2 linked regions of the Simiduia agarivorans SA1 = DSM 21679 genome follow. The protein of the gene in region 1 interacts with the protein of each later gene in a pairwise test. Links are inferred from orthologs where the notes say so. Each region holds a gene or a part of one and is shown on either strand. Other genes may lie near its edges. The genes, in order: ftsB and ftsL.

Region 1 (5,518 bases):
TGGAAAGTTCTTTGTAATCAACGCCATAGCGAAACGCGATGGAGTACAGCGTCTCGCCTTTCTGGACCCGATGGGTCTTAGCGCCAACACGGGTCTGCGCCTGTGTTCGTTCATAGACCGGGGCTCCGCCACCAGGTCCTGCACATGAAATCAGGGCAGACAGCAAAACCAAAAGGAGGCCAACTTGGCCAATGCGCCGGCTGTCATAAAACCGCAACAAACCCCTTTCGATCCAGGCTTTCATGACCCTCGCTTATTCGTTTTCGTAATTAATATGAAAAACTTATTATAAAGAAGTCTAAAATAACGGACTGTTTTTGTGAGTTAGTCATCATTTTTCAGCGGGTTCCGGACCAGACCCCTGTGCCAACTTAGCCGCCAGCCATTCGATGCCAAACACCAGCGTGATACCTACCAGCATAGCAAGTACACAGGCCGGCCATTGAGAGTCCAAGCCGGTCGCCTGCTCATAGACTGCAGGCAACACGTTGTTCTGGATAAACGGTACTTCCTCACCCCGACTGTTGATGCGCGTTTGGACAACTTCCTTCCAGGGCCAGATCACACTCAGCGAACCGAACAGAAACCCTGTCAGCAATGCCAGGGTTTTGGCCCGGAATCGGCGCAACAGCCAGCCCAGGAAATGGGAAAAGCTGAGCAAGCCTACGATACAACCCGCCAGAAAATAGCTGAGCATCACCAGGTCGGGCGTTTTCAACGCATGCAAAAACAAGGGGTAAGCGCCGATCAACAACAAAATAAAGCTGCCGGATATGCCGGGCAGAATCATCGCGCAAATGGCCAGCGCGCCGGCAAAAAACAACATCCAGTCGTAAGGCGGGAAGTCGGTAGGGCGGACAATACTGATCAACCAGGCAATCAATAACCCGGCCACAAGCGCGACCCACTCGCCTGAACCGCGGGTCTCCAGCTGCCGGAACATGTACAACGCCGACGCGAGAATAAGACCAAAAAATAATGACCAGACCAGCAAGGGATAGGTTTGCAGACAATAACTGATCAACCCGGCAAAACTGAACAGGCTGGTGACGATGCCAGCCACCACAGCCAATAAAAAATTGCCGTTAATCGCCAGCCAGGCAGCCCCCGGTCCTTCGCGCAATAAAAGCTTTACGGTAGCCGGCCGAATACTGCGCAGGCTGTTCAGGAAATCATCGTAGATGCCGGTCACAAACGCCACCGTACCGCCAGAAACACCGGGCACTACGTCGGCGGCCCCCATGGCCATGCCCTTCAGGTACACGGGGAGATAACGCTTGATTGGATGAGTCATAAATAATCTGTCGTCAGCGGGTAGTACCCGACAATAGGGGAACAAACTTGACCGGCTCAATGACCCGGGTAACGAATTTATCGCTATCGCCGTCGCGCATAACGAGTTGTAACTCCTGCTGCTCGCCACCCACCGGAATCACCAGCACGCCGTTGGGCGCTAACTGCTGCTTCAGGCTTTCAGGCACAGAACGGGGCGCGGCGGCACTGAGAATTGCATCATAGGGGCCCTGCTCCGGCCAGCCAAAACCACCGTCCGCGTGGCGCAGCAAAACGTTGCGCAAGCCCAATAGCTTAATGCGCTCACGGGCTTTCTCCTGCAGCGGACGTATGCGTTCCACCGAATACAGGCTCTTGACCAATTGCGCAAGAATCACAGTTTGATAGCCAGAACCCGTGCCTATTTCAAGCACCCTGTCGAGTTTGGCCGCAGCACCCACAAGAAGTTCCGTCATGCGCGCAACAATGTAGGGCTGAGATAGCGTCTGCCCATACCCGATTGGTAGGGAACTGTCTTCATAGGCCCGGTGTGAAAGCGCTTCATCGAGAAAAATATGGCGCGGGGTGTTGCGAATCACATCGAGCACCTGCTCGTTGCTGACCCCTTGCTCTTGCAAGCGCGAAATCAGGCGCTCGCGGGTGCGCTGGGAGGTCATGCCAACCCCTTGCAGTAACAACGTATTCAAGCAAGTTTCTCCGAACCTGTCTCAGGCGGAGGTCCCGCCACATGATGTTTGCCGTGAACTATATCACACTGATCCGATGTCTAAATCCGGCGTTTTCAATTGCGCCAGCTCTCTGAGTAACGCGGTCGCGAACTGCCCAGGGGGTAAGCCGAATTGCAACAACAAATCGTCCCCGTCCCAATGCCATTGCAGGTCCCGCGGTTGCAGGATTAATGCCCTCCGTTCCTGGCTCAAGCCTGCATGTTCGAGGCCCTGAAGCCAGGTCTGCCAAGGGGCCAATGCCTGCATTTCCAGCGCACAGACAGACTCAGGAGCAGGATTTCGCCCCCGCCCCCACAGCGGCCCCGTTAATTCCGTCTCCCCGGGCAAAAAATCGCACCAGTTACCCGCCTGCACGCGCGCGGCCAACACCTGATTAAACAACCAGCTGCGGGCGGCAGATAGCACCATGGCCTCCTGGGTGTTTTTCCTGCCGCGCTTGGCCAACACCGTTTCTACGCGCTGCAGATTGTCGGCATCGCGGCCAAAACGTTGCTCGCCAAAATAATTGGGGACACCCAGGCGGGCAATCTGACTGAGGCGCTGCTCTATATCCTGTCGATGGGAGGCACAATCCCGCAGCCGGATTTCAAACGTATTACCGGCATGTTCTCCCCTACGCAACTTGCGTGTGTGGCGAACGCTTTGCAGCCAGTGAATGGTATCGCTGTTGAGTGCAGCCCAATCCGGTGCGTCGCCCTTGGGCAGGTACACACTGAACCACTGGCGGGTAACAGCCCGCCGGTCTTTCATACCACAGTAGCCTACATCGCGCGGACTCACGCCACACAGCCGCGCCAGCTGTTTAGCCACCCAGGGCGTATTGTCGTCACGCTTCAGTATTTCCACCAGCCAGTGCTCGCCCTGCCCCGCAGGCTCCAACCCCAACTGCTCTACTACCACGAAGTCTTCACACGCCTGCCGGAAACCCGCAACGGCGGCGGGACGGCCATAAGCAAAGGGAAAATCGAGCGAAAAATTCATGCGTTTACCGCTTCCAGCAAGACCACTGCGTAGCAGGCAATACCTTCTTTACGACCGGTAAAACCCAGTTTTTCAGTGGTAGTGGCCTTCACATTGACCTGCTGAGGCGTGGCTGATAAATCCTCAGCGATATTTGCCACCATCCGCTCTATGTGAGGCGCCATTTTCGGCGCCTGAGCCACAATAGTCAGATCCGCATTGCCAAGACGAAAACCCGCGTGACGGACTTTCGCAAACACCATGCGCAACAGCGCACGACTGTCGGCATTCTTGTATTGCGCATCGGTATCCGGGAAATGCTTGCCGATATCACCCAATGCACAGGCACCCAAAAGCGCATCGCACAACGCATGTAACAGCACATCGCCATCGCTGTGTGCAATCAGCCCCTGCTCGTGGGGAATCACTACACCACCCATGACAATTTTTTCACCCGGGCCAAAGGCATGCACATCGTAGCCGTGTCCGATTCTCATTAGCTCTCCTCCTGGGCACGCAAGATCAGTGCGGCCAGCGCTAAATCCTGGGGCTGGGTAATCTTGATATTGCCAGGCGCGCCGGGCACGACCGCAACGGTATGACCCGCCCACTCCATGGCACTGGCTTCATCCGTCACCGGGACGCCTTCGGTCAAGGCTGCATCCAGCGCCTGGGTCAGGGTAAATAAGGGAAACATCTGGGGGGTTTGTGCCGCCCATAAATGTGATCGATCGACCGTACGACCGATGGTGGATTGCTCAACCCATTTCAAGGTATCGGCAACCGGCACGGCGAGAATGCCGCCCTCGGTTTCCGAAGCCACTTTTTCGCAAAAGCTGTGCAACAGGGAAACGGTCAGGCAAGGTCTCGCCGCATCGTGCACCAACACCCAATCGTGGGACGCCGCGCGTTTGGCCAGGTAACGCAGGCCGGCCAGCACGGAATCCGCGCGCTCACGACCACCGACAATCGGTTGCACCCGGGGGTCCCGTGCCACAGCCAGGCTGCCGAATCGTTCATCTTCCGGGCCCAGCGCCACTATCACACCGGCCAGTTGTGGCGTTTGCAACAACACATTGAGCGTATGCTCGAGCACTGGCTGACCATTGAGTGACAGATATTGTTTCGGGGTTTCGGATTGCATGCGCGAGCCCGTGCCCGCAGCGGGAACCAACACCCAGATTTTTGGTGTATTCACGGTTTGGCTGGCCGGTTTTTGGGTTCCACCATCATGTAGAAGGTTTCTCCGTCTTTGATCATGCCCATTTCCTGACGCGCTCGTTCCTCGACACTATCCAACCCGGTTTTCAGTTCTTCCACCTCGACTGCCAGCACCCGATTGCGTTCACGCAATTTGTCATTTTCAATCTGCTGACGTTCAATCTCCTGCTCCAGCCGGTTGATGTGCGCATAGCTGCCTTCGCCGACCCACAGCCGGTACTGTAAGCCTGCCAGCAACATCAGCAGTAGCGGTAACATCCATTTCATAGCGGGTTCGCGGTTGGTATTTTGTCTAGCTTAAACGAAAAACGGGCAGCAAGCTGCCCGTTCTGATTCATCGCCTGTAACTAGGCTTTGAATTCCGCACGCCCACGGTAAGGAGCAACGGTGTTACCCAGTTCAGCCTCAATGCGCAGCAAACGGTTGTATTTGGCCACGCGGTCAGAGCGACACAGAGAGCCGGTTTTAATCTGGCCCGCTGCAGTTGCCACCGCCAGGTCGGCAATGGTGGTATCTTCGGTTTCGCCGGAACGGTGAGAAATAACCGCCGTGTAGCCTGCATCCTGAGCCATTTTAATGGCGTCCAGTGTTTCAGACAGCGAACCGATCTGATTGAATTTAATCAGAATGGAGTTAGCGATTTTCTTTTCGATACCTTCGCGCAGGATTTTGGTGTTGGTCACAAACAGGTCATCACCGACCAATTGGACTTTTTCACCCGCTTTGTTGGTCAGATCTGCCCAACCGTCCCAATCGCTTTCGTCCATACCGTCTTCGATCGACAGAATCGGGTACTTGTTGGCAAGACCGGTGAGGTAGTCTGCGAACTCGGGTGCTGTGAACACCTTACCTTCACCCGCCAGATCGTATTTGCCATCTTTATAGAATTCAGAGGACGCACAATCCAGCGCCAGGGTCATGTCTTCACCCAGCTTATAACCGGCCTTTTCAACGGCTTCGGCAATCACCTGCAGCGCCGCTTCGTTGGATGGCAGATTGGGGGCAAAGCCACCTTCATCACCCACAGCGGTATTTAAGCCGCGCTCGGACAGGACTTTTTTCAGCGCATGGAACACTTCAGCACCCTGGCGCAAGGCTTCGGCAAACGAAGTAGCTTTCACCGGCTGAACCATAAATTCCTGAATATCCACATTGTTGTCGGCGTGCTCACCGCCATTCAGAATGTTCATCATCGGCACGGGCATGGTGTATTTGCCCGGCGTGCCATTCACATCGGCAATGTGCGCATACAATGGAACGCCTTTGGCCTGGGCCGCAGCTTTGGCGGCAGCCAGTGACACGGCCAGAATGGCATT
Region 2 (5,207 bases), 2.8 Mb from region 1 along the record:
AATGCAGTCGCTGTCTTTATAAGGGGCGGCCATGGTTGCGCAAGAACACTACACAGTACTGCTCAATGAGGCGGTGGACGCTCTGATCACCGATCCCTCGGGTATCTATGTGGATGGCACTTTTGGCCGCGGTGGCCATAGTCGTCTGGTGTTGACGAGACTCGCAGGCGATGGGCGATTGATAGGGGTTGATAAAGACCCCCAAGCCATTGCCTCGGCCGAAGCACTGGCTGCCGCAAACAGCCGGTTTTCGGTCCGTCATGGCAGTTTTGCCCAGATCGGCGAATGGTTTGAGCCGGCTTCCGTTGATGGTGTTTTGTTGGATCTGGGGGTGTCGTCGCCACAGTTAGATCAGGCTGAACGGGGTTTTTCGTTTATGCAGGATGGCCCGCTGGATATGCGCATGGACACCACCAGTGGTCAGAGTGCTGCGCAATGGTTGGCAGTGGCTGAGGCGGAGGACATTGCGTTTGTATTGAAAGAGTTTGGTGAGGAGCGCTTTGCCAAACGCATGGCGTCGGCCATTGTGCGCGAGCGCGACATTGAACCTATCACCACAACCGCACGCCTGGCAAAAATTGTGAGTGAGGCGAATCCTGCGTGGGAAAAAGGTAAGCACCCTGCAACGCGGGCCTTTCAGGCGATCCGCATATTTATCAATAACGAGTTGGGTGATCTGGAAGTTGTTCTGGAGGCTGCTCTCAAGGTGCTCAAGCCGGGTGGCCGGTTGGTGGTGATCAGTTTTCATTCGCTTGAGGATCGCCTGGTCAAACGATTTATCCGTGATAAAGAGCGCGGACCGCAGCTGCCCAAAGGGTTGCCGGTGATGGAAAGTCAGATAACGAAGACGCTGAAGAGTCTGGGTAAGGCGGTGAAGGCCAGTGCCCGTGAGCTCGATGAAAATCAGCGCTCACGCAGTGCGGTTATGCGCTGCGCAGAAAAACTGGGCTGAGGCCTGTGGGTCAGACTGTTGGTCTGATCATTTGAGCTAACAACGACAAAAGGGGCAATTGGGTGTCAAATCCAATGGCAAATACAACGCAGCCGAAAGGCCTGTTAATTGCAGTGGTAGTAGCGCTGTGGTTGGCCGTGACTGCGTCCGCGTTACTGGTAGTGGGTGCCACTCACCAGGCGCGTCTGTCGTTTTTTGAGCTTGAATCCCTGCGACGCGAAGCGCAGGAACTGGAAATCCAGCGCGGTCAGTACTTGCTGGAGCAAAGCACCTGGGCGGCCTACAGTCGGGTGGAAAATCTGGCGCATAAAAAACTCGGTATGCGTCTGCCCGAGCCGAGCGATATTGTTATGGTGACGCCATGAAACGGCCGCAGGCGAATCACCAACTGGCGCGCTGGCGTTTGGTGTTTGTGGTGTTGGTGCTGCTGCTGCTGGCCGGATTGCTGCTGGCTCATCTCGCTCGCGTTCAGGTATTGCCGGGTGAAGAGAAAGGTTTTGAATTCCTGCAGAACCAGGGTGAAGCCCGCACTCTGCGCGAAGAGCGCATCGCCGCCTACCGCGGCGTGATTACCGATCGCAATGGCGAGCCCTTGGCGGTCAGCACGCCGGTTCTCTCTTTGTGGGCCAACCCAAAATTAGTGCCCGATCAGTCGGTTGATCAATTGGCCAAAGCGCTGGCCATTAAGCCGTCTCAATTGCGTCAGCGCCTGGCAGCCAATGCGACGCGTGAATTTATCTACCTCAAGCGACACCTGCCACCCCAGGACGCCAACAAAGTGTTGGAGTTGGATATTCCCGGTGTCAGTGCTGAACAGGAATACCGTCGCTATTACCCGGCAGCAGAAGTTACCTCGCACCTGGTGGGCTTTACCAATGTGGATGAGCGGGGGCAGGAAGGTATCGAGCTGGCCTACGATGCCTGGCTGGAAGGGCACGCAGGTTCGAAACAGGTGTTACGCGATCTGAAGGGCCGCAATATCAAGGAAGTGGCGCTGTTGAAGTCGGCCGAGTCGGGTAAAGATCTGGCCTTATCCATCGATCTGCGTTTGCAGTACCTGGCCTATCGCGAGCTGAAAGCGGCGGTGCAGGCACACCAGGCCAAAGCAGGTTCAATTGTGGTGATGGATGTGGGTACCGGTGAAGTACTGGCGATGGCAAATCAGCCCAGCTACAACCCGAATGATCGCACCAACCTCACCCCGGCGGCATTGCGCAACCGCGCCATCACCGATCAGTTTGAGCCGGGCTCAACGGTTAAACCGATTACTATCATGACGGCGTTGGAAGCGGGTACGGTGTCTCCGCATACCACCATTGAGACGTCGCCGGGCTACATTCGTGTGGGCAAGAAAACGCTGCTCGATCCGGTCAATTACGGCACCATCGATGTGACCAAAATCATTACCAAATCGAGCCAGGTTGGATTGACCAAGGTTGCGCTCAAGCTGCAGCCTGAAATGATCCGCAATATGTATGCGCGGCTGGGTTTTGGTCAGGTGACCGATTCGGGCTTCCCGGGTGAAAGTGCGGGCCAGCTGCCTAATTACACGCGTTGGCAACCGATTGTTCAGGCGAACTACGCCTTTGGATACGGTCTTACTGTGACCGCTCTGCAATTAGCCCAGGCCTACACGACCATCGCTGCGGGCGGTGTGAAAAAGCCCGTGAGCATTCTGCGTCTGGACGCACTGCAGGACGGCGAGCGCGTTGTAGAGCCGCGTTATACCGGGCAGCTGGTCGACATGTTGAAAACCGTGGTTCAGCCGGGCGGTACGGCTGTGCGTGCCAATCTGGAAACTTACCCTGTCGCCGGCAAAACCGGCACCGCCCATAAAGTCGGACCCAATGGTTATGAGGCCAGCCGCTACCGTTCATTGTTTGCCGGCATGGCGCCTGCGGATGATCCGCGTCTGGTCGTTGTCGTGGTGATTGATGAGCCGGGTGCGGGTAAGTATTTTGGCGGCGACGTGGCGGCACCTGTGTTTGCACGGGTGGCAGACAGTGCCTTGCGCACGCTTCAGGTGCCGCCGGTGATGACACAGCAAGTGGCACGGGGAGGCAGACACTGATGACAACTCCGTCTGTAGCGCTCAAACATTTGCTGCCTGAATGCGCATTGGCACCGTCCCTGGCGGAAATATCTGTTACTGGTGTGACGCTGGATAGCCGTGAAGTGAACAGCGGTTATGTGTTTCTGGCCATGCAGGGTACCCGTGAGCACGGGATTCGTTATCTGGATCAGGTGTTACAGGCCGGGGCCGTTGCGGTGCTGGTGGAGCAGGCGGATGACCTGCCCGCAGCGCTGCCGGAAAACGCGGTAGTGATTGACGCCTTGAGTGCCAAGGCCAGTGAAATCGCTGCCCGCTTTTACGGCTTGCCCGGTCAGGAGTTGCACACTATCGGTGTGACCGGGACCAATGGAAAAACCACCTGCACACAGTTGTTAGCGCGTTTGTATCACGCGCTGGGTGAGCGCGCGGCGGTCATGGGCACGATGGGTTATGGGCTGATAGGTAAGCCTTTGCGGGATACCGGCATGACCACGCCGGATGCAGTGTCATTTCAACGTATCCTGCGCGATTTGCGCAACCAGCATGCACGCCATTTGGCAGTCGAAATATCCTCTCATGCGCTGGCCCAAAACAGAGTGGCTGCTGTACCTGTACAGACCGCGGTATTTACCAATCTCACCCGCGATCACCTGGACTTTCATCAGACCATGGAGGCTTACGGTGCCGCCAAGCGTGCACTGTTTTCTCAGCTGGGAATCAAGCGCGGCATTATCAACATCGACGATACCTTTGGTCGCGAAATGTCTTCTGCCTTGCCGGGGTTGACGGTGATTACCTATGGCCTTGCACCGGATGCTCAGGTACGCGCCAGCGAAATCCGATACGAAACCCGTGGGCTACAGGCGCGTGTTGACACGCCATGGGGCGCCGGCGAGTTGCGTAGCCAATTGGTGGGTGAATTTAATTTGCATAATTTATTGGCCGTTGTCGCTACGGCTTGCGCCGAAGGCTACAGCCTGCAAGAGGTGTTGGCGGCGGTTCCTACCTTGCGCCCGGTGTGTGGCCGGATGGAGTTGTTGGGGGCTGACCAGTCGGTGCAGGTGGTGGTCGATTACGCCCATACGCCCGATGCCTTGCGGGCGCTGCTGGCTGCAGCCCGCGCCCATTGTGCGGGCAAACTCTGGTGTGTATTTGGCTGCGGCGGTGATCGCGACAAAGGCAAGCGCGCGGACATGGCGCGCATAGCAGAAGCCATGGCGGATCAATGCGTTGTTACCAGCGATAATCCTCGCACCGAAAACCCCGAGCTCATTATTCAGGATGTAATGGCCGGCTTTAACGAACCTGACCGTGTTATCCAGCAGGTGGATCGCAAGGCCGCGATCGCGACTGCGGTGGCGCAAGCGCAAGCCGGTGACTGGGTGTTGGTGGCAGGTAAGGGCCACGAAGACTACCAGATTATAGGTACCCGCAAGCTGCCGTTTTCAGATCAGGAAGAGGCGCGCAAGGCGCTCGCGCTTCGCGTCGGGGGTGCTGCATGATTACTGCCGTTTCGCTGCACGCCATGCAAGCCCGTTTTGGCGGCTCGCTTTCCGCCGCTGACGCGAGCGTCGATCGCGTGTGCATTGACAGTCGTACACTCAAACCCGGTGATTGTTTTGTCGCCATCGTGGGCGAAAACTTTGATGGTCATACCTTTGTTGAGGCGGCTGTGGCGGCGGGTGCGCAGTCACTGGTGGTGAGTCAAGCATGGGCAAAACAACATGCCCCCTTGCCGGTGCCCACCTGGCAGGTTGCCAATACCACCGAAGCACTCTGGCAATTTGCCAGAATCCAGCGCGAGCACTTTCAGGGGCCGGTTGTGGCGATTACCGGTAGCGCCGGTAAAACCACAGTTAAACAGATGCTGGCAGCCATTGGTCAGGCGGCCTTTGGCGCCGATGCCGTATTGTTCACGCAGGGCAATCTCAACAACCATATCGGGGTGTCCTTGACCTTGTTTTCGCTGACACCCGCACACCGTTTCGCCGTTATTGAGATGGGCGCCAGCGGGCCCGGCGAAATTGCGCCGCTGGCGTGGCAGGCCCAGCCGAGTGTATCGGTAGTGAACAACGTGATGCCGGTGCATGTGGAAGGATTTGGCAGTGTTGCCGGTGTGGCGGACACCAAATCGGCAATCTACGACGGTTTGTCAGCAGAGGGCGTGGCAGTCATCAATGCCGACGATGGGTTTGCGCCAGC

The links.
Region 2: the proteins of ftsB (region 1) and ftsL interact in binary tests that used the Escherichia coli proteins (3 or more experiments, as listed by UniProt). The link is inferred for Simiduia agarivorans SA1 = DSM 21679 from one-to-one orthologs.

What each region holds. Positions count from the first base shown.
Region 1 is NC_018868.3:1,092,055-1,097,572, forward strand. Bases 2,823-5,518 are described here. They hold ftsB (cell division protein FtsB), read right to left. Parts: upstream 4,470-5,518; coding sequence 4,176-4,469; downstream 2,823-4,175. Other genes in these bases: truD (tRNA pseudouridine(13) synthase TruD), read right to left, coding at 2,823-3,002; ispF (2-C-methyl-D-erythritol 2,4-cyclodiphosphate synthase), read right to left, coding at 2,999-3,478; ispD (2-C-methyl-D-erythritol 4-phosphate cytidylyltransferase), read right to left, coding at 3,478-4,179; eno (phosphopyruvate hydratase), read right to left, coding at 4,550-5,518. Also shown: M5M_RS04920 (peptidoglycan DD-metalloendopeptidase family protein), read right to left, coding at 1-244; M5M_RS04925 (polyprenyl-phosphate transporter), read right to left, coding at 332-1,294; M5M_RS04930 (protein-L-isoaspartate(D-aspartate) O-methyltransferase), read right to left, coding at 1,308-1,949; more of truD, read right to left, coding at 2,043-2,822. UniProt on the Escherichia coli protein: Essential cell division protein. May link together the upstream cell division proteins, which are predominantly cytoplasmic, with the downstream cell division proteins, which are predominantly periplasmic.
Region 2 is NC_018868.3:3,914,550-3,919,756, forward strand. The notes cover bases 1-2,671. They hold ftsL (cell division protein FtsL), read left to right. Parts: upstream 1-1,026; coding sequence 1,027-1,317; downstream 1,318-2,671. Other genes in these bases: mraZ (division/cell wall cluster transcriptional repressor MraZ), read left to right, coding at 1-22; rsmH (16S rRNA (cytosine(1402)-N(4))-methyltransferase RsmH), read left to right, coding at 32-952; M5M_RS17470 (peptidoglycan D,D-transpeptidase FtsI family protein), read left to right, coding at 1,314-2,671. Also shown: more of M5M_RS17470, read left to right, coding at 2,672-3,023; M5M_RS17475 (UDP-N-acetylmuramoyl-L-alanyl-D-glutamate--2,6-diaminopimelate ligase), read left to right, coding at 3,023-4,507; M5M_RS17480 (UDP-N-acetylmuramoyl-tripeptide--D-alanyl-D-alanine ligase), read left to right, coding at 4,504-5,207. UniProt on the Escherichia coli protein: Essential cell division protein. May link together the upstream cell division proteins, which are predominantly cytoplasmic, with the downstream cell division proteins, which are predominantly periplasmic.